3 regions of the Streptomyces sp. NPDC093984 genome follow, and region 3 is predicted to be linked to each of the others. Evidence: predicted binding sites of a transcription regulator. Region 3 holds the regulator's gene; each other region holds the start of a gene.
What was found. Region 3 encodes HrcA, which represses chaperone genes, less so after heat shock. Its sites were predicted from a motif close to TTNGCACTCNGNNNNNCNGAGTGCNAA; they were not measured.
Positions count from the first base shown of each region.

Region 1 (5,574 bases), on a different contig from region 3:
GATCTCCACGCCGTCGAAGCCGATGCGCTCGGCGTCCGCGGCGGCCTGGGCGAACGCGTCGATGACGTCGTCCAGGTCCTGCTGGGTCATCGCCTTGCCGGTCGGCTCGGCGCCGGCGGTGACGAGACCGGAGGGGCCGACGGCGGGAGCGTCCGCGAAGGGGGGCTCGCCCTGCTTGCGGACCATGCCGATGTGCCACAGCTGCGGGACGATCGTGCCACCGGCGGCGTGCACGTCCTCGGCGACCTTGGCCCAGCCCGCGAGCTGCTCCTCGCCGTGGAAGCGCGGGACGCGGTCGCTCTGGCCGGCCGACTCGTGGCCGACGTAGGTGCCTTCGGTGACGATCAGCCCGACGCCGGCTGCGGCGCGGCGCGCGTAGTAGGAGCGCACGTCCTCACCTGGAATGCCGCCCGGGGAGAACATGCGGGTCATCGGCGCCATCACGATCCGGTTCGGGACGGTGAGGCCACCCAGCGCGATCGGGCGGGACAGGATCTGGGCCGCGCGGGAGGCGGGCGTGGTGACGGTCACGTGAGGGGCTCCTCGGGATCGCTGTGTTAACCGACTGGTATGTGCGCGCGCATTGTTGCAGCTTCTGAAGCAACGGCCTATGCGCCGGCCCACATTCCCGGCCGGGTGGGACGCCCGCGTGATCCAGGACACGCCCGAGGGCGGCACCCCCTGCCACAGACAGGGAGTGCCGCCCTCGTACGGAAGGACTGGTACCGATCCTCGGAAGGATCAGAAGTCCATGTCACCGCCCGGCATGCCGCCACCGGCGGGCGCGGCGGCCTTCTCCGGCTTGTCGGCGATGACGGCCTCGGTGGTGAGGAACAGCGCGGCGATGGAGGCGGCGTTCTGCAGCGCGGAACGGGTCACCTTCGCCGGGTCGATGATGCCCTCGGCGATCATGTCCACGTACTCACCGGTCGCGGCGTTCAGGCCGTGGCCCGGGGTGAGGTTGCGGACCTTCTCCACCACGACGCCGCCCTCGAGGCCGGCGTTGACGGCGATCTGGGTCAGCGGGGCGGTCAGGGCCTTGCGGACGATCTCGGCGCCGACGGCCTCGTCACCGTCGAGGTCCAGCTTCTCGAAGGAGTTCTGCGCCGCCTGTACCAGGGCCACGCCACCACCGGCGACGATGCCCTCCTCGACGGCCGCCTTCGCGTTGCGGACGGCGTCCTCGATGCGGTGCTTGCGCTCCTTGAGCTCCACCTCGGTGGCGGCACCGGCCTTGATGACCGCGACACCGCCGGCGAGCTTCGCCAGGCGCTCCTGCAGCTTCTCGCGGTCGTAGTCGGAGTCGCTGTTCTCGATCTCGGCGCGGATCTGGTTGACCCGGCCCTGCACCTGGTCGGCGGAGCCGGCACCGTCGACGATCGTGGTCTCGTCCTTGGTGATGACGACCTTGCGGGCGCGGCCCAGGAGGTCCAGGGTCGCGTTCTCCAGCTTGAGGCCGACCTCCTCGGAGATGACCTCGCCGCCCGTGAGGATGGCGATGTCGCCGAGCATGGCCTTGCGGCGGTCGCCGAAGCCCGGGGCCTTGACGGCGACGGACTTGAAGGTGCCGCGGATCTTGTTGACGACCAGGGTCGACAGGGCCTCGCCCTCGACGTCCTCGGCGATGATCAGCAGCGGCTTGCCCGACTGCATGACCTTCTCGAGGAGCGGGAGCAGGTCCTTGACCGAGGAGATCTTGGAGTTGGCGATCAGGATGTAGGGGTCGTCGAGGACGGCCTCCATACGCTCCATGTCGGTGGCGAAGTACGCCGAGATGTAGCCCTTGTCGAAGCGCATGCCCTCGGTGAGCTCGAGCTCCAGACCGAAGGTCTGCGACTCCTCGACGGTGATGACGCCTTCCTTGCCGACCTTGTCCATGGCCTCGGCGATCAGCTCGCCGATCTGGGTGTCGGCGGCGGAGATGGAGGCCGTGGAGGCGATCTGCTCCTTGGTCTCGACGTCCTTGGCCTGCTCGAGCAGGGCGGCGGAGACGGCCTCGACGGCCTTCTCGATACCGCGCTTCAGGCCCATCGGGTTGGCACCGGCGGCCACGTTGCGCAGGCCCTCGCGGACCAGCGCCTGGGCGAGCACGGTCGCGGTGGTCGTACCGTCACCGGCGACGTCGTCCGTCTTCTTGGCGACTTCCTTGACCAGCTCGGCGCCGATCTTCTCGTACGGGTCCTCGAGCTCGATCTCCTTGGCGATGGAGACACCATCGTTGGTGATCGTGGGGGCGCCCCACTTCTTCTCGAGGACGACGTTGCGGCCCTTGGGGCCGAGCGTCACCTTCACGGCGTCCGCGAGCTGGTTCATGCCGCGCTCGAGGCCGCGCCGCGCCTCCTCGTCGAACGCGATGATCTTGGCCATGTGAAGTGGTCCCTCCAGGACTGGGGGTGATTCCTTCGGACCGCGCCCGCGCCCGCGACGGACGGCCCCGGCCGGAGGTTCCTTGCCCCACCCGGCCCGCGGCCTCACCGACCCGGTCCTTCTGTTGTCACTCTCACCTTCAGAGTGCTAACGCCAATGATTAGCACTCGCCCCGTCCGAGTGCAAGGCGCGCCCGCGGAGCGGGCTCGTTGGGGGGTGGTGGTCGGGTGACGGGCGGGCGCAAGCGGCTCTCGGGGACCGGGGGTGAACTCGGGAGCATGATCCGCAGGTGGACGCCGCCGCGCGCCCCCGGGGACCACGGCCGGACACGACCGAGGGGCCCGTACCCCGGACGGGATACGAGCCCCTCGACACGTCGAACAGTTCAGCGTCGGCGCGTAACTTCAGCCGGCCAGGCGAACCATGTCCGCCTGCGGCCCCTTCTGACCCTGCGAGATCTCGAACTCGACCCGCTGGCCCTCCTCAAGGGTGCGGTAGCCGTCCATCTGGATCGCGCTGTAGTGGACGAAGACGTCCGCACCACCGTCGACCGCGATGAAGCCGTACCCCTTCTCCGCGTTGAACCACTTGACGGTGCCCTGAGCCATGCCTAACTCCCCTATTACTGGCCCTTGCACAGATCCACACTTCGCGGATCCGGGTCAGACCTCACCCCCCAACGGTTGGGGGCGTGCGCCGGAACGCGTCGACCGCGGCTGAATGTATCTGTCCAACTGCCGTCTGCAACAGGTCAATCGGACGAGAATTCGGGGTCCGACCGGTCGGGAATGTACGGAGAATTCACCCGAATTCAGGGCAAGTCGGGCCGGGTAAAGGGAATGAATGGCGCAAAAGCCCTGCACAGTTTGGCTGCTTCTTGTCGGGCCCGCGGCAGGTGATCGCGGGCCCGGAAGGGGAGTCCGGGAGCGCGTTCCCCAACTGTACCCCGCTCAACCATGCAGAATTGCCCCCTCCGTTTCTCTCACGGAGAGGGCAATTCGATGAACTCTCGGTTACCTGCGTTACCGAGGGTAATGATCAGGCGTCCGAACGACCGTCAGCCGCCCGCGACCGCCGGGATGATGGAGACGCCCGCGCCGTCCGGGGTGGCGGTCTGAAGACCCTGCTCGAAGCGGACGTCGTCGTCGTTCACGTAGACGTTGACGAAGCGCCGCAGCTTGCCCTGGTCGTCCAGGACGCGGGCGGCGATGCCGGTGTGGTTCTTCTCCAGGTCGGCGATGACCTCGGCGAGGGTCGCGCCCTCGGCGGTGACCTCGGCCTGGCCGCCCGTGTAGGTGCGCAGGATGGTGGGGATGCGGACGGTGACGCTCATCGGGGGATGACCTCCGGTCGGGGTACGGCTGGTGGGTTGTGGCGGGCGGAGGGTCAGACGAGACCGGCCTCGCGGAAGGACTCGAGGGTAGGACGGATCGTCGCGGTCAGCCCCGTGCCGGCCACCGCGTCCAGCGTCTTCAGACCGTCCCCGGTGTTGAGGACGACCGTCGTCTTCGCCGGGTCGAGGACACCGTTCTCGATCAGCTTGCGCGTGACGCCGACGGTCACGCCACCCGCCGTCTCGGCGAAGATGCCCTCGGTGCGCGCCAGCAGCTTGATGGCGTCCACGATCTGCTCGTCCGTCACGTCCTCCACGGCGCCGCCCGTGCGGCGGGCGATGTCCAGGACGTACGGGCCGTCGGCCGGGTTGCCGATCGCCAGCGACTTGGCGATCGTGTTCGGCTTCTGCGGCCGTACGACGTCGTGGCCCGCCTTGTACGCCGTCGACACCGGCGAGCAGCCCTCGGCCTGCGCGCCGAAGATCTTGTACGGCTTGTCCTCGACGAGCCCGAGCTTGATCAGCTCCTGCAGGCCCTTGTCGATCTTCGTCAGCTGCGAGCCGGAGGCGATCGGCACCACGATCTGGTCCGGCAGCTCCCAGCCGAGCTGCTCCGCGATCTCGTACGCCAGGGTCTTGGAGCCCTCCGCGTAGTACGGCCGCAGGTTGACGTTGACGAAGCCCCAGCCCTCGCCCGCCGGGTCGCCGATCAGCTCGGAGCAGAAGCGGTTCACGTCGTCGTAGTTGCCCTCGATGCCGACGAGCTCGCCGCCGTAGATCGCGGCCATGACGACCTTGCCCTGCTCCAGGTCGTGCGGGATGAACACGCAGGAGCGGAAGCCGGCGCGGGCCGCCGCGGCGCCGACCGCGCCCGCGAGGTTGCCGGTGGAGGAGCACGACAGGGTGGTGAAGCCGAAGACGCGCGCCGCCTCCAGCGCCTGGGCGACCACGCGGTCCTTGAAGGAGTGCGTCGGGTTACCGGAGTCGTCCTTCACATACAACCCGCCGGTGACTCCCAGCTCGCGCGCCAGGTTGTCGGCCTTGACGAGCTTGGTCCAGCCCGGGTTGAGGTTCGGCTTGTCGGCGACGTCCGCCGGGACCGGCAGCAGCGGCGCATAGCGCCAGATGTTCGCGGGGCCCGCCTCGATGCGCTTCCGCAGCTCCTCGCTGTCGTAGCCCGAGAAGTCGTAGGCGACCTCCAGCGGGCCGAAACACTCCTCGCAGGCGAAGACCGGGCCGAGCGGCACCCGGTGGCCGCACTCGCGGCAGGACAGCGCCGCGGCGGGGCCGAGGTTCACGGAGTCGGTGGTGCTTGCAACTGTCTGCACAGCCATGTCAGGCGAGGCCCTTTCTCCTCATCTTCCCCACGACGCACCTCGCCGTGAGACGGAATTGGCACCTTCCCTAGCCGGGAGCCCCGCCTGCGAAGACGAGAGCCGACTGGAGGGTTGCCGGGGCTTCACCGGGCCGTGTCCCTCTGCCCCTCTGGATGAGCTGTATGTGGTTGTTTCGCCGGTGCGGGCCGGGGGTGGACCCCGACATGCGATGGTCACCGGCGTTGTTCAAGACTGTAACCGACGGCCGGGAGAGTTGAGATAGTCGTCCGAACCGCGAGATGGATCACAAGAGAGACCGTTCGACCGTCCCCGACTCACCCCCCACCCCGTACGAACGTGAGGAGCCGCAGACTGTGCTGGAAGAAGTCGAGCGCTGGCTGAGCACCCGCTCCTGGTCCGTCACCGATCGCCCGCTCCACCAGATCATGGCCGCCAAACGAGCCTCGGGCTCCTCGGTCAGCGTCGTGCTGCCCGCGCTCAACGAGGAGGAGACGGTCGGCGAGATCGTCTCCGTCATCCGCCACGACCTCGTGCGGC
Region 1 covers NZ_JBIWIM010000008.1:151,480-157,053, reverse strand. The annotation lists gene ACIRC0_RS27505 (NADH:flavin oxidoreductase) at 1-531, opposite strand, end outside; gene groL (chaperonin GroEL) at 742-2,367, opposite strand; gene ACIRC0_RS27495 (cold-shock protein) at 2,772-2,975, opposite strand; gene ACIRC0_RS27490 (MoaD/ThiS family protein) at 3,425-3,700, opposite strand; gene thrC (threonine synthase) at 3,754-5,034, opposite strand; SAM riboswitch class I at 5,053-5,196, opposite strand; gene ACIRC0_RS27480 (glucosyl-3-phosphoglycerate synthase) at 5,391-5,574, shown strand, end outside.
Region 1: the regulator HrcA is predicted to act here: its motif matches at 2,528-2,554, upstream of groL (chaperonin GroEL).

Region 2 (5,574 bases), on a different contig from region 3:
GGAACGACGCGGGTGCAGCGGGAAGGCCCGGCACCCCCTCGGGGTGCCGGGCCTTCTGCGACGTGGGACGTACGTCAGTGGGAGTGACCGTGGCCGTGGCCGGCCGCGGCGGGCTCCTCCTCTTCCTTCTTCTCGACGACCAGGGTCTCGGTCGTCAGGAGCAGGGAGGCGATGGAGGCGGCGTTCTCCAGGGCGGAGCGGGTGACCTTGACCGGGTCGATGACGCCGGCCTTGATCAGGTCGCCGTACTCGCCGGTGGCGGCGTTGTAGCCGTTGCCCTTCTCCAGCTCGGCGACCTTGGAGGCGATGACGTAGCCCTCCAGGCCCGCGTTCTCGGCGATCCAGCGCAGCGGCTCGACGACCGCGCGGCGCACGATGGCGACACCGGTGGCCTCGTCGCCCTCCTTGCCGAGGCCGTCGGCCAGCACCTTGGAGGCGTGGACGAGGGCGGAGCCACCACCGGAGACGATGCCCTCCTCGACCGCGGCGCGGGTCGCGGAGATGGCGTCCTCCAGGCGGTGCTTCTTCTCCTTCAGCTCCACCTCGGTGGCGGCGCCGACCTTGATCACGCACACGCCGCCGGCCAGCTTCGCGAGGCGCTCCTGGAGCTTCTCGCGGTCCCAGTCGGAGTCCGTGGTCTCGATCTCGGCCTTGATCTGGTTGACGCGACCCGCGACGTCCTCGGACTTGCCGGCGCCGTCGACGATCGTGGTGTCGTCCTTGGTGACGGTGACGCGGCGGGCGGAGCCCAGCACGTCCAGGCCGACCTGGTCGAGCTTGAGGCCGACCTCCTCGGAGACGACCGTGGCGCCGGTGAGGACCGCCATGTCCTGCAGCATCGCCTTGCGGCGGTCACCGAAGCCGGGGGCCTTGACGGCGACCGCGTTGAAGGTGCCGCGGATCTTGTTGACGACCAGGGTGGACAGGGCCTCGCCCTCGAGGTCCTCGGCGATGATCAGCAGCGGCTTGGAGGAGCCTGCCTGGATGACCTTCTCCAGCAGCGGCAGCAGGTCCGCGATGGCGGAGATCTTGCCCTGGTTGATGAGGATGTACGGGTCGTCGAGGACGGCCTCCATGCGCTCCTGGTCCGTCACGAAGTACGGCGACAGGTAGCCCTTGTCGAAGGCCATGCCCTCGGTGAAGTCCAGCTCCAGACCGAAGGTGTTGGACTCCTCGACGGTGATGACACCGTCCTTGCCGACCTTGTCCATCGCCTCGGCGATCAGCTCGCCGACCTGCTGGTCCTGGGCGGACAGCGCGGCGACGGCGGCGATGTCGGACTTCTCCTCGATCGGGCGCGCGGTGGCCAGCAGGTCGTCGGAGACGGCCTTGACGGCGGCGTCGATGCCCTTCTTCAGGGCGGCCGGGGAGGCGCCCGCGGCGACGTTCCGCAGGCCCTCGCGCACCAGCGCCTGGGCGAGCACGGTGGCGGTGGTGGTGCCGTCACCCGCGATGTCGTTGGTCTTGGTCGCCACCTCCTTGACCAGCTGGGCGCCGAGGTTCTCGTACGGGTCCTCGATCTCCACCTCACGGGCGATGGTGACGCCGTCGTTGGTGATGGTGGGGGCGCCGAACTTCTTGTCGATGACGACGTTGCGGCCCTTGGGGCCGATGGTCACCTTGACCGTGTCGGCCAGCTTGTTGACGCCGCGCTCGAGGGCGCGACGGGCGTCCTCGTCGAACTTCAGGATCTTCGCCATGGCAGCGGGAGCCCTCTCGGAAATCTGGATGAACGAAACTGCGCCCCGGGCGCCCGGCTTCTCTTAACGGTCGCGGGGGCCAGGGGCGCAGCTCAAAGCAGGAGTGCTTCGGGGTGAACTACTTCTCGATGATCGCGAGCACGTCGCGGGCCGAGAGAACGAGGTACTCCTCGTTGTTGTACTTCACCTCGGTGCCGCCGTACTTGCTGTAGAGCACGACGTCGCCGACCTTGACGTCGAGCGGAAGGCGGTTGCCGTCCTCGAAGCGGCCCGGGCCCACGGCCAGGACGACGCCCTCCTGGGGCTTCTCCTTGGCGGTGTCCGGAATGACCAGGCCAGAGGCCGTGGTCTGCTCGGCGTCCAGCGGCTGGACCACGATGCGGTCCTCGAGCGGCTTGATGGCAACCTTGGAGCTGGCGGTCGTCACGATCCGACCTCCCCCTTCGGAGATCTCACGGGGTTAACTGTCTGAGGTGGCGACCAGGTCGATCCGTCGTCGCGGGTGCCGGACCTGCCCGTCGCTTTGTTGGCACTCTCCGGTGGTGAGTGCCAGAGCCGAGACTATGACCGCGATTAGCACTCGGTCAAGCGGAGTGCCAATGCCCGCGGCGCGCGCCGCGGTGAGTTCGGTTGCCCGGGGCCTGGTGTTCACCGGAGGGGGTGACCGCCCTGGGGGCTCCGCCCCCGAACCCCCTGTCGACCTGACGGCCCGAACCCCCTGTCGACCTGACGGCCCGACGGCCCGACGGCCTGACGGCCCGACACCCCGTCCTCAAGCGCCGGGCAGGCTGATCCCACCGCCCGGCCCCCCGTCAGAGGTAGTCCTCCAAGCGGGCCACCGTGAACCCGCTCGCCTGTAGGCGGCGCAGGACCCGGGTCGTTTCCGTGGTCAGGGAGGTCAGGGGGCGGCCGGGTTCGTGGGGGCGGAGGATGTCGCCCGGATGGAGGGCCGTGGACCTTCCGTAGGCGTGCGCCGGACGCCACAGGATCAGGGCCTTGATGCCGCAGTCCGCCGCGGCCCGGAGGGTCGTGCGGTCGTATCTGCCGTAGGGCGGGCGCAACAGAACGGGCCGCCGGCCCAGGCGGGAGCGCAGCCGGTCCCGCCCGGCGCAGATCTGGGCGCGCTGCTCCGCGTAGGGCCGGCCGCGCAGTCCGGCGTGGTCCGGGGTGCGGTTCTGGATGGTCGCCCCTGCCGCCCGTAGCCGCGCGAGTCGCGCGTACACCGGTCCGACGGCCGTGTCCGGGAGGAACACGCTGATGGGCAGCCGCAGGTCCCGGACCATCTCGACGAACCGGGGGTCCCGCTCCGCGCCCTCGTCGTAGGTGAGGAAGACGACCTTGTCGCGGGTGGGGACGCGGTCGAGGACCTCCGGCAGTTCCTGCTCCGGACCGGCGTGCCGGGGCAGGGGGCGGGCGGGTCTGGGCGCGGGCGCGAGCGGGGCGGTGAGCCCCCAGTGGCGGTACGCCCCCTCGTGCGGACCGTACGACCTGCGCACCCTCTGCGCCGCCTTCTTGCCCAGCCGTTCGATGGGGTCGACGGACTGGGCGCAGCCCGCCGTCCCGGCCAGGACCGCGGCGGCCAGGATCCCCGCCAGCAGCGCGCGCAGCCGCCGTGCCCTCACAGGTAGTCCTCCAGGCGGGCCACCGCGTACCCCTCGTCGGTCACCTTCTTCAGGAACCTGCGGATCACGTCGGGCATCGTGCCGTTCCAGTCCGCCCGGCCGCGGAAGTGCGTCAGCACGATGTCCCCGGGGTGCAGGCTCCGGTCCCACTCGCGGTACTCCCAGTGGTCGACGTAGACCTCCTCGTCCCAGATCGGCGCGTATCTGATGCCGCAGGACTTCGCGGCGCGCAGGGTGTCCCGGTTGTAGTTCCCGAACGGCGGCCGGAAGACGGTCGGGCGCCTGCCGAACTGCTCCTCCATCACGTCCTGCATCCCGCAGATCTCCTGCCGCTGGTCCTCGTACGACAGCCCCGGCAGGTAGGGGTGGTGCAGGGTGTGGTTGTTGAGCGTGACGCCACGGTCGCGCATCTTCCGGAAGTACCCGTAGTCGTCCTTGATCAGGTAGTCACTGAGGAACGCCGTGTACGGGATCTTCAGGTCGCTCATCATCCGCAGGAACGCCGGGTCCTTCTCGTCGCCGTCGTCGATGGTGAGGAAGACGACCCTGTCCTTGGTGGGGATGGTCGTGAAGATCGGCGGCAGGTCGTCGCCGTCCTGCACCTCGAAGCCCTTGCGGAAGGTGATCACCGGCTTGTTCTCCGGCGGCGGGGGCGCGACCAGCGGCACCTTCTTCAGTCCCCAGCGCTTGGCGGCGGCCACGCGCTGGGCGTACGCGGCGCGCAACTTGGTGGCGTACTCGTCGAGGGCGCGCGCCGCCGGGGGCCTGAAGGGCTCCTGCGGGCCGTGCGCGCCGTGCACCCCTTCGCTGCCGGTGCACCCGGCGGCGAGGGCGGTGGCGACCAGGACGGCGAGGCCCGCGCGGGCCGCGACCGTCGACCCAGGACCCGTCAAGCGCGGCACACGCACATCAATGCATTTTGCGCACTTTTTGTAATCTTGTCCTACGAGTCGCATGGTGCCGGATCCTTCCAGCCACCGGGGGCCATGGCGGGCCGACACCGCGACCCGGCGCACGCCATCCACCGACTGGCCGACAATGACCGGGTGAACGACCTCTCCTTCGCCTCCCTGCTCACCCCCGAGGGCCGCGCCCTCCTGGACGAGGTGCGCGGCACCGACCCGGCGCGGGAGCTGGCCGTCGCCACCCGGCTGCGCCGCGAGCACCCCGCCGAGCTGGTCTCCGCGGCCCTCGCGCAGGCACGGCTGCGGGAGCGGGCGGCGGCGAAGTTCGGCGTGGGCGACGCACAGCGGATGTTCTTCACCCCGAACGGCGTCGAGCAGTCCACCAGGGCCACGGTCGCCACCCACCGCGCCGAGCGCTTCCGGGCCCTCGGGGTGACCTCCGTCGCCGACCTGTGCTGCGGCGTGGGCGGCGACGCCATCGCGCTCGCCCGGGCCGGCATCCGAGTCCTGGCCGTGGACCGCGACCCGCTGACGGCGGCCGTGGCGCGCGCGAACGCCGACGCGCTGGGCCTCGCCGGCCTGATCGAGGTCCGCGAGGCCGACGTCACCGAGGTGGACGTCTCCTCCTACGACGCCGTCTTCGTCGATCCCGCGCGGCGGGGAGGACGCGGCCGCATCTTCGACCCGGAGGCGTACTCGCCCCCGCTGTCCTGGGCGGTGGCCACGGCCCTGCAGGCGCCGCACGCCGCCCTGAAGGTGGCGCCGGGCATCCCGCACGAGGCGGTGCCCGACGAGGCGGAGGCCGAGTGGATCTCGGACGGCGGGGACGTGAAGGAGGCGGTGCTGTGGTTCGGCACGCGACCGGGGGAGGTACGGGCCACGCTCCTGCCCGGACCGCGTGTGCTGCGCGGTCGCGGCCTGCCCGACCCGGCGGTGCGTCCCCTCGGCCGTTACCTCTACGAACCCGACGGCGCCGTGATCCGCGCCCACCTGGTGGCGGAGGTGGCCGAGGAGGTGGACGGCGGCCTGATCGACGAGACGATCGCCTATGTGACGGCGGACGGGCGCCGCGACTCCCCGTACGCCACCGCGTACGAGATCACCGACCGGCTCCCCTTCAACGTGAAGAGGCTGAAGGCGCTGCTGCGGGAGCGGGAGGTCGGGATCCTGACCGTGAAGAAGCGCGGCTCGGCCGTCGAACCGGAGGAACTGCGCCGCAAGGTCCTGCCCAAGCCGCACGGCCGGAACGCGGTGACCGTGTTCCTGACCCGGGTCGCCGGGGCGCCGACGATGCTTCTGGGGCACCCCGTCTAACGACAGTCCTCCGCGCGCGCCGTGAGCAGCTCC
Region 2 covers NZ_JBIWIM010000002.1:266,360-271,933, reverse strand. The annotation lists gene groL (chaperonin GroEL) at 75-1,700, opposite strand; gene groES (co-chaperone GroES) at 1,819-2,127, opposite strand; gene ACIRC0_RS09105 (polysaccharide deacetylase family protein) at 2,513-3,322, opposite strand; gene ACIRC0_RS09100 (polysaccharide deacetylase family protein) at 3,319-4,278, opposite strand; gene ACIRC0_RS09095 (methyltransferase domain-containing protein) at 4,309-5,541, shown strand; gene ACIRC0_RS09090 (RNA polymerase sigma factor) at 5,538-5,574, opposite strand, start outside.
Region 2: the regulator HrcA is predicted to act here: its motif matches at 2,274-2,300, upstream of groES (co-chaperone GroES).

Region 3 (5,574 bases):
CCGACGGCCAGCCCAGGGCCCGGCACACCCCCGTCTTCCAGTCCTGCCCCCGCGGCACCGTCGGCCACGCCGCGATACCCAGCGACGCCGGCTTCACAGCCTCCCAGATGTCGATGTACGGGTGCCCGACCACCAGCGCGTGCTCGCTCGTCACCGACTGCGCGATCCGCCACTCCTTCGTGCCGGGGACCAGGTGGTCCACCAGGACACCGAGACGCGCGTCCGGGCCCGGGGCGAAGGACTCGACGATCGACGGCAGGTCGTCGACGCCCTCCAGGTACTCCACCACCACGCCCTCGATGCGCAGGTCGTCGCCCCAGACCTTCTCCACCAGTTCCGCGTCGTGACGGCCCTCGACGTAGATACGGCCGGCCCGGGCCACCCTCGCGCGCGCTCCCGGAACGGCGACCGACCCCGACGCCGTACGCGTGGGGCGCTGCACGGCGGCCTTGGGACGGACAAGCGTCACCGTCCGGCCCTCCAGCAGGAAGCCCCCAGGCTCCAGCGGGAACACCCGGTGCTTGCCGAAGCGGTCCTCCAGCGTCACCGTGCCCGCCTCGCAGCGGATCACCGCGCCGCAGAACCCCGTGCGCGGCTCCTCCACCACCAGGCCGGGGTCCGCCGGGACCTCCGGGACGGGCTTCGGCTTCTTCCACGGAGGGGTGAGATCCGGAGAGTACTGGCGCATTCGGATGACGATAGGAGAAGGCGTCCGCGAGGTCGCACGACACGCCGGAAGTCGCTACGACACGCCGAAACGGGCCGCAAGTTCGTCCCGCTGGGCCCGTACGAACCCCGCGTCCACCACCGCCCCGTGCCCCGGCACGTACACCGCGTCCTCCCCGCCCAGCTCCAGCAGCCGGTCCAGGGCCGCCGGCCAGTGCGAGGGGATCGCGTCCGGGCCCGCCTGCGGTTCGCCGGACTCCTCCACCAGGTCCCCGCAGAACACCGCTTCCGGGTCCCCGGGGACGAACACCACCAGGTCATGGGCCGTGTGGCCCGGGCCCACATTCGCCAGCAGCACCTGGACCCCGCCCAGGTCCAGCGTCCACTCGCCGGAGACCTGGTGGCGCGGGCGGACCAGTGCGTCCGCCGCCTCGGCCGCCTCCGCCGGATCCAGACCGTTGCGCACCGCGTCCGCGACCAGCTCCCCCCGTCCGTACGCGAGCACCCTGTCGATGCCCACCGCCCCGAACACCTCCGCGCCCGCGAACGCCGCCGCCCCGAAGACATGGTCGAAGTGCGGATGGGTGAGCGCGAGATGCGTCACACGACGGTCTCCGCCGAGCGGCTCCAGCAGCCGCTCCGCATCGCCGCGCAAGCGCGCTCCCTCGGCCACGCTCGATCCGGCGTCGACCAGCAGCGCCGCGCTGTCGCCCACCACCAGCCCGGCCGTGCAGTCCCAGACCGGAAGCCTGGCCCGCCCCACGCGCGCGCCGAGCGCCTCCCACCCCGACCCTTCCCACAACACCGTCATACGGCGACGCTATCCGCAGGCGCCCTACCCGGCAGGACAGGCCGGTACAGGTCGGTACACCTCGGTACGGCACCGGCGCCCGCCCTTGCCGGGTGTGTACCCGACAGCCGTACACTGGGCCGGGGAATGCTGGCACTCGCAAGTGCAGAGTGCCAGGGGAAGCGCCAAGGGGACATGACCGCTGGAGGTGTGCGCGATGCTCAGTGAACGCAGGCTCGAGGTGCTGCGCGCCATCGTCCAGGACTACGTCGGCACCGAAGAGCCGGTGGGTTCCAAGGCCCTCACCGAGCGGCACAACCTCGGCGTCTCCCCGGCCACCGTCCGCAACGACATGGCCGCGCTGGAGGACGAGGGGTACATCGCCCAGCCGCACACCAGCGCAGGACGCATTCCCACGGACAAGGGCTACCGCCTCTTCGTCGACAAGCTCGCGGCCGTGAAGCCGATGAGCCCGCCCGAGCGCCGCGCGATCCAGAACTTCCTGGAGGGCGCCGTCGACCTCGACGACGTGGTGGCGCGCACGGTGCGGCTGCTCGCACAGCTCACCCGGCAGGTCGCCGTGGTGCAGTACCCGTCGCTGACGCGTTCGACCGTGCGCCATGTGGAGCTGCTGTCGATGGCACCCGCGCGTGTGATGCTCGTGCTGATCACGGACACCGGCCGGGTGGAGCAGCGCATGATCGACTGCCCGGCGCCGTTCGGCGAGACGTCGCTCGCGGACCTGCGCGCGCGGCTCAACAGCCGGGTCGCCGGCCGCCGCTTCGCGGACGTCCCGCAACTCGTGCAGGATCTGCCCGAGGCGTTCGAGGAGCCGGAGGACCGCGGCACGGTCTCGACGGTGCTCTCCACCCTCCTCGAGACGCTGGTGGAGGAGACCGAGGAGCGGCTGATGATCGGCGGCACCGCGAACCTGACCCGCTTCGCGCATGACTTCCCTCTCACCATCCGCCCCGTGCTGGAGGCGCTGGAGGAGCAGGTCGTGCTCCTCAAGTTGCTGGGTGAGGCGAAGGATCCGGCCATGCGGGTACGTATCGGCCATGAGAACGCGCACGAAGGACTCAACTCCACGTCCATCGTCTCCGTGGGCTACGGTTCGGGCGGCGAGGCAGTAGCGAAACTCGGCGTGGTCGGACCGACCCGCATGGATTACCCGGGAACGATGGGAGCGGTACGAGCGGTGGCACGGTACGTCGGACAGATCCTGGCGGAGTCGTAAGTGGCCACGGACTACTACGCCGTACTCGGCGTGCGCCGCGACGCGTCGCAGGAAGAGATCAAGAAGGCGTTCCGCCGGCTCGCCCGCGAGCTGCACCCGGACGTCAATCCCGATCCGAAGACGCAGGAGCGGTTCAAGGAGATCAACGCCGCGTACGAGGTGCTCTCGGACCCGCAGAAGAAGCAGGTCTACGACCTCGGCGGCGACCCGCTGTCCCAGTCGGGCGGCGCCGGCGCGGGCGGCTTCGGTGCGGGCGGCTTCGGGAACTTCTCCGACATCATGGACGCGTTCTTCGGTACGGCGTCGCAGCGCGGTCCGCGCTCGCGCACCCGCCGGGGCCAGGACGCGATGATCCGGCTCGAGGTCGAGCTGGACGAGGCGGCCTTCGGCACGACGAAGGACATCCAGGTCGACACGGCCGTCGTCTGCAACACCTGCAACGGCGAGGGCGCGGCGCCCGGTACATCGGCGCAGACGTGTGACATGTGCCGTGGCCGCGGTGAGGTCTCGCAGGTCACCCGGTCCTTCCTGGGCCAGGTCATGACCTCCCGGCCCTGCCCGCAGTGCCAGGGCTTCGGCACGATCGTCCCGAACCCGTGCCCGGAGTGCGCCGGTGACGGGCGGGTGCGCTCGCGGCGGACGCTCACCGTGAAGATCCCGGCCGGTGTCGACAACGGCACACGGATCCAGCTCGCGGGCGAGGGTGAGGTCGGCCCCGGCGGCGGTCCCGCCGGTGACCTCTACGTCGAGATCCACGAGCTGCCGCACCCGATGTTCCAGCGCCGCGGCGACGACCTGCACTGCACGGTCACCATCCCGATGACGGCGGCGGCCCTCGGCACGAAGGTGCCGCTGGAGACGCTGGACGGCCTCGAGGACGTCGACATCCGTCCCGGTACGCAGTCCGGGCAGTCGATCCCGCTGCACAACCGCGGTGTCACGCATCTGCGCGGCGGCGGCCGGGGCGACCTGGTCGTCCACGTCGAGGTCCAGACGCCCACCAAGCTGGACCCGGAGCAGGAGCGACTGCTGCGCGAACTGGCGAAGCTGCGCGGCGAGGAACGGCCACAGGGGCAGTTCCAGCCCGGGCAGCAGGGGTTGTTCTCGCGGTTGAAGGACGCGTTCAACGGACGGTGAGGTGAGTGCTGGGGTCGGCCGGGGGGCCGGGGGTTGGCCCCCGGGAGGCACGGTCAGCCGGGGCAGCAGGGCCTGTTCTCGCGGTTGAAGGACGCGTTCAACGGACGGTGAGCGGTCTTGGGCGCCCGGCGTCGGGATACCACCCGGCGTCGGGGGGACCGGAGCCGTTTCCCCTGGCGCACGCCACGGGACCGGTGGATTCGGACTTGTTCGAAGGGCGTGACAACATGCCGTCATGTCCACCCTGACCGATCTCTTCCCACACCCGATCGTGCAGGCCCCCATGGCCGGCGGCGCCTCCGTGCCGCAGCTCGCCGCCGCCGTGTCCGAGGCCGGTGGCCTGGGGTTCCTCGCGGCCGGGTACAAGACCGCCGACGGGATGTACCAGGAGATCAAGCAGCTCCGCGGGCTGACCCACCGCCCCTTCGGCGTGAACGTCTTCATGCCGCAGCCGGACCACGCCGACCCGGCCGCCGTCGAGGTCTACGCCAACCAGCTCGCCGGCGAGGCCACCTGGTACAAGACCGAGCTCGGCGACCGCGACAGCGGCCGTGACGACGGCTACGACGCCAAACTCGCCGTCCTCCTCGACGACCCGGTCCCGGTGGTCTCCTTCCACTTCGGGGTCCCGGCCCCGGACGTCCTGGACTCCCTGCGTCGCCTCGGCACCCTCACCCTGGTCACCGCGACCACCGCCGAGGAGGCCCTGGCCGTGCAGGAGGCCGGCGCCGACGCGGTGATCGCACAGGGCGTCGAGGCCGGCGGCCACCAGGGCACCCACCGGGACAGTCACGAGAACGACGGCGCCGGCACAGGGCTGCTCTCGCTCCTGGCCCAGGTCCGCGAGACCGTGAGCATTCCGATCGTCGCCGCCGGCGGCATCATGCGCGGCAGCCAGATCGCCGCCGTCCTCGCCGCGGGCGCGAGCGCCGCCCAGCTCGGCACCGCGTTCCTCGCCACCCCCGAGTCCGGCGCCCACCCCGCGCACAAGCAGGCGCTGACCGACCCCCACTTCGTCCGCACCGAGCTGACCCGGGCGTTCTCCGGACGCCCGGCGCGCGGGCTGGTCAACCGGTTCATGCGCGAGCACGGCCCCTACGCGCCCGCCGCGTACCCCGAGATCCACCACCTCACCTCCCCCCTGCGCAAGGCGGCCGCCAAGGCCGGTGACGCGCAGGGCATGGCGCTGTGGGCGGGCCAGGGCCACCGCCTGGCGCGGGACCTGCCCGCAGGCCGGCTGGTGGAGGTGCTGGCCGCGGAGGTTCAGGAGGCGGCGACAGCGTTGTCGACGGGAGGTACCGGGCGATGACCGCGCCGGTGTTCGTGGTGGAGGACTTCCGGGCCGGTCCCGGAGGCCGTTACGTCCTGGACGGGCCCGAGGGACGCCACGCGGTGTCCGTGAAGCGGCTGCGCCCGGGGGAGACCGTCGTACTGACCGACGGCGCCGGGCGGTGGGCGGAGTGCGAGGTCGTCGACACCGAGGGCAAGGACCGGTTGGTCGTCCACATGCACGGGGTGAACGAGGAGCCCCTGGAGTCTCCCCGTATCACCGTCGTCCAGGCCCTCCCCAAGGGCGACCGCGGTGAACTGGCCGTGGAGACCATGACCGAGGTCGGCGTCGACGCGATCGTCCCCTGGCAGGCCTCCCGCTGCATCACCCAGTGGAAGGGCGACCGCGGGCTGAAGGCGCTCGGCAAGTGGCGGGCCACCGCCCGCGAGGCGGGCAAGCAGTCGCGCCGGGTGC
Region 3 covers NZ_JBIWIM010000003.1:800,767-806,340, reverse strand. The annotation lists gene ACIRC0_RS15825 (DUF3097 domain-containing protein) at 1-688, opposite strand, end outside; gene ACIRC0_RS15820 (MBL fold metallo-hydrolase) at 743-1,477, opposite strand; gene hrcA (heat-inducible transcriptional repressor HrcA) at 1,674-2,693, shown strand; gene dnaJ (molecular chaperone DnaJ) at 2,694-3,830, shown strand; gene ACIRC0_RS15805 (nitronate monooxygenase) at 4,066-5,139, shown strand; gene ACIRC0_RS15800 (16S rRNA (uracil(1498)-N(3))-methyltransferase) at 5,136-5,574, shown strand, end outside.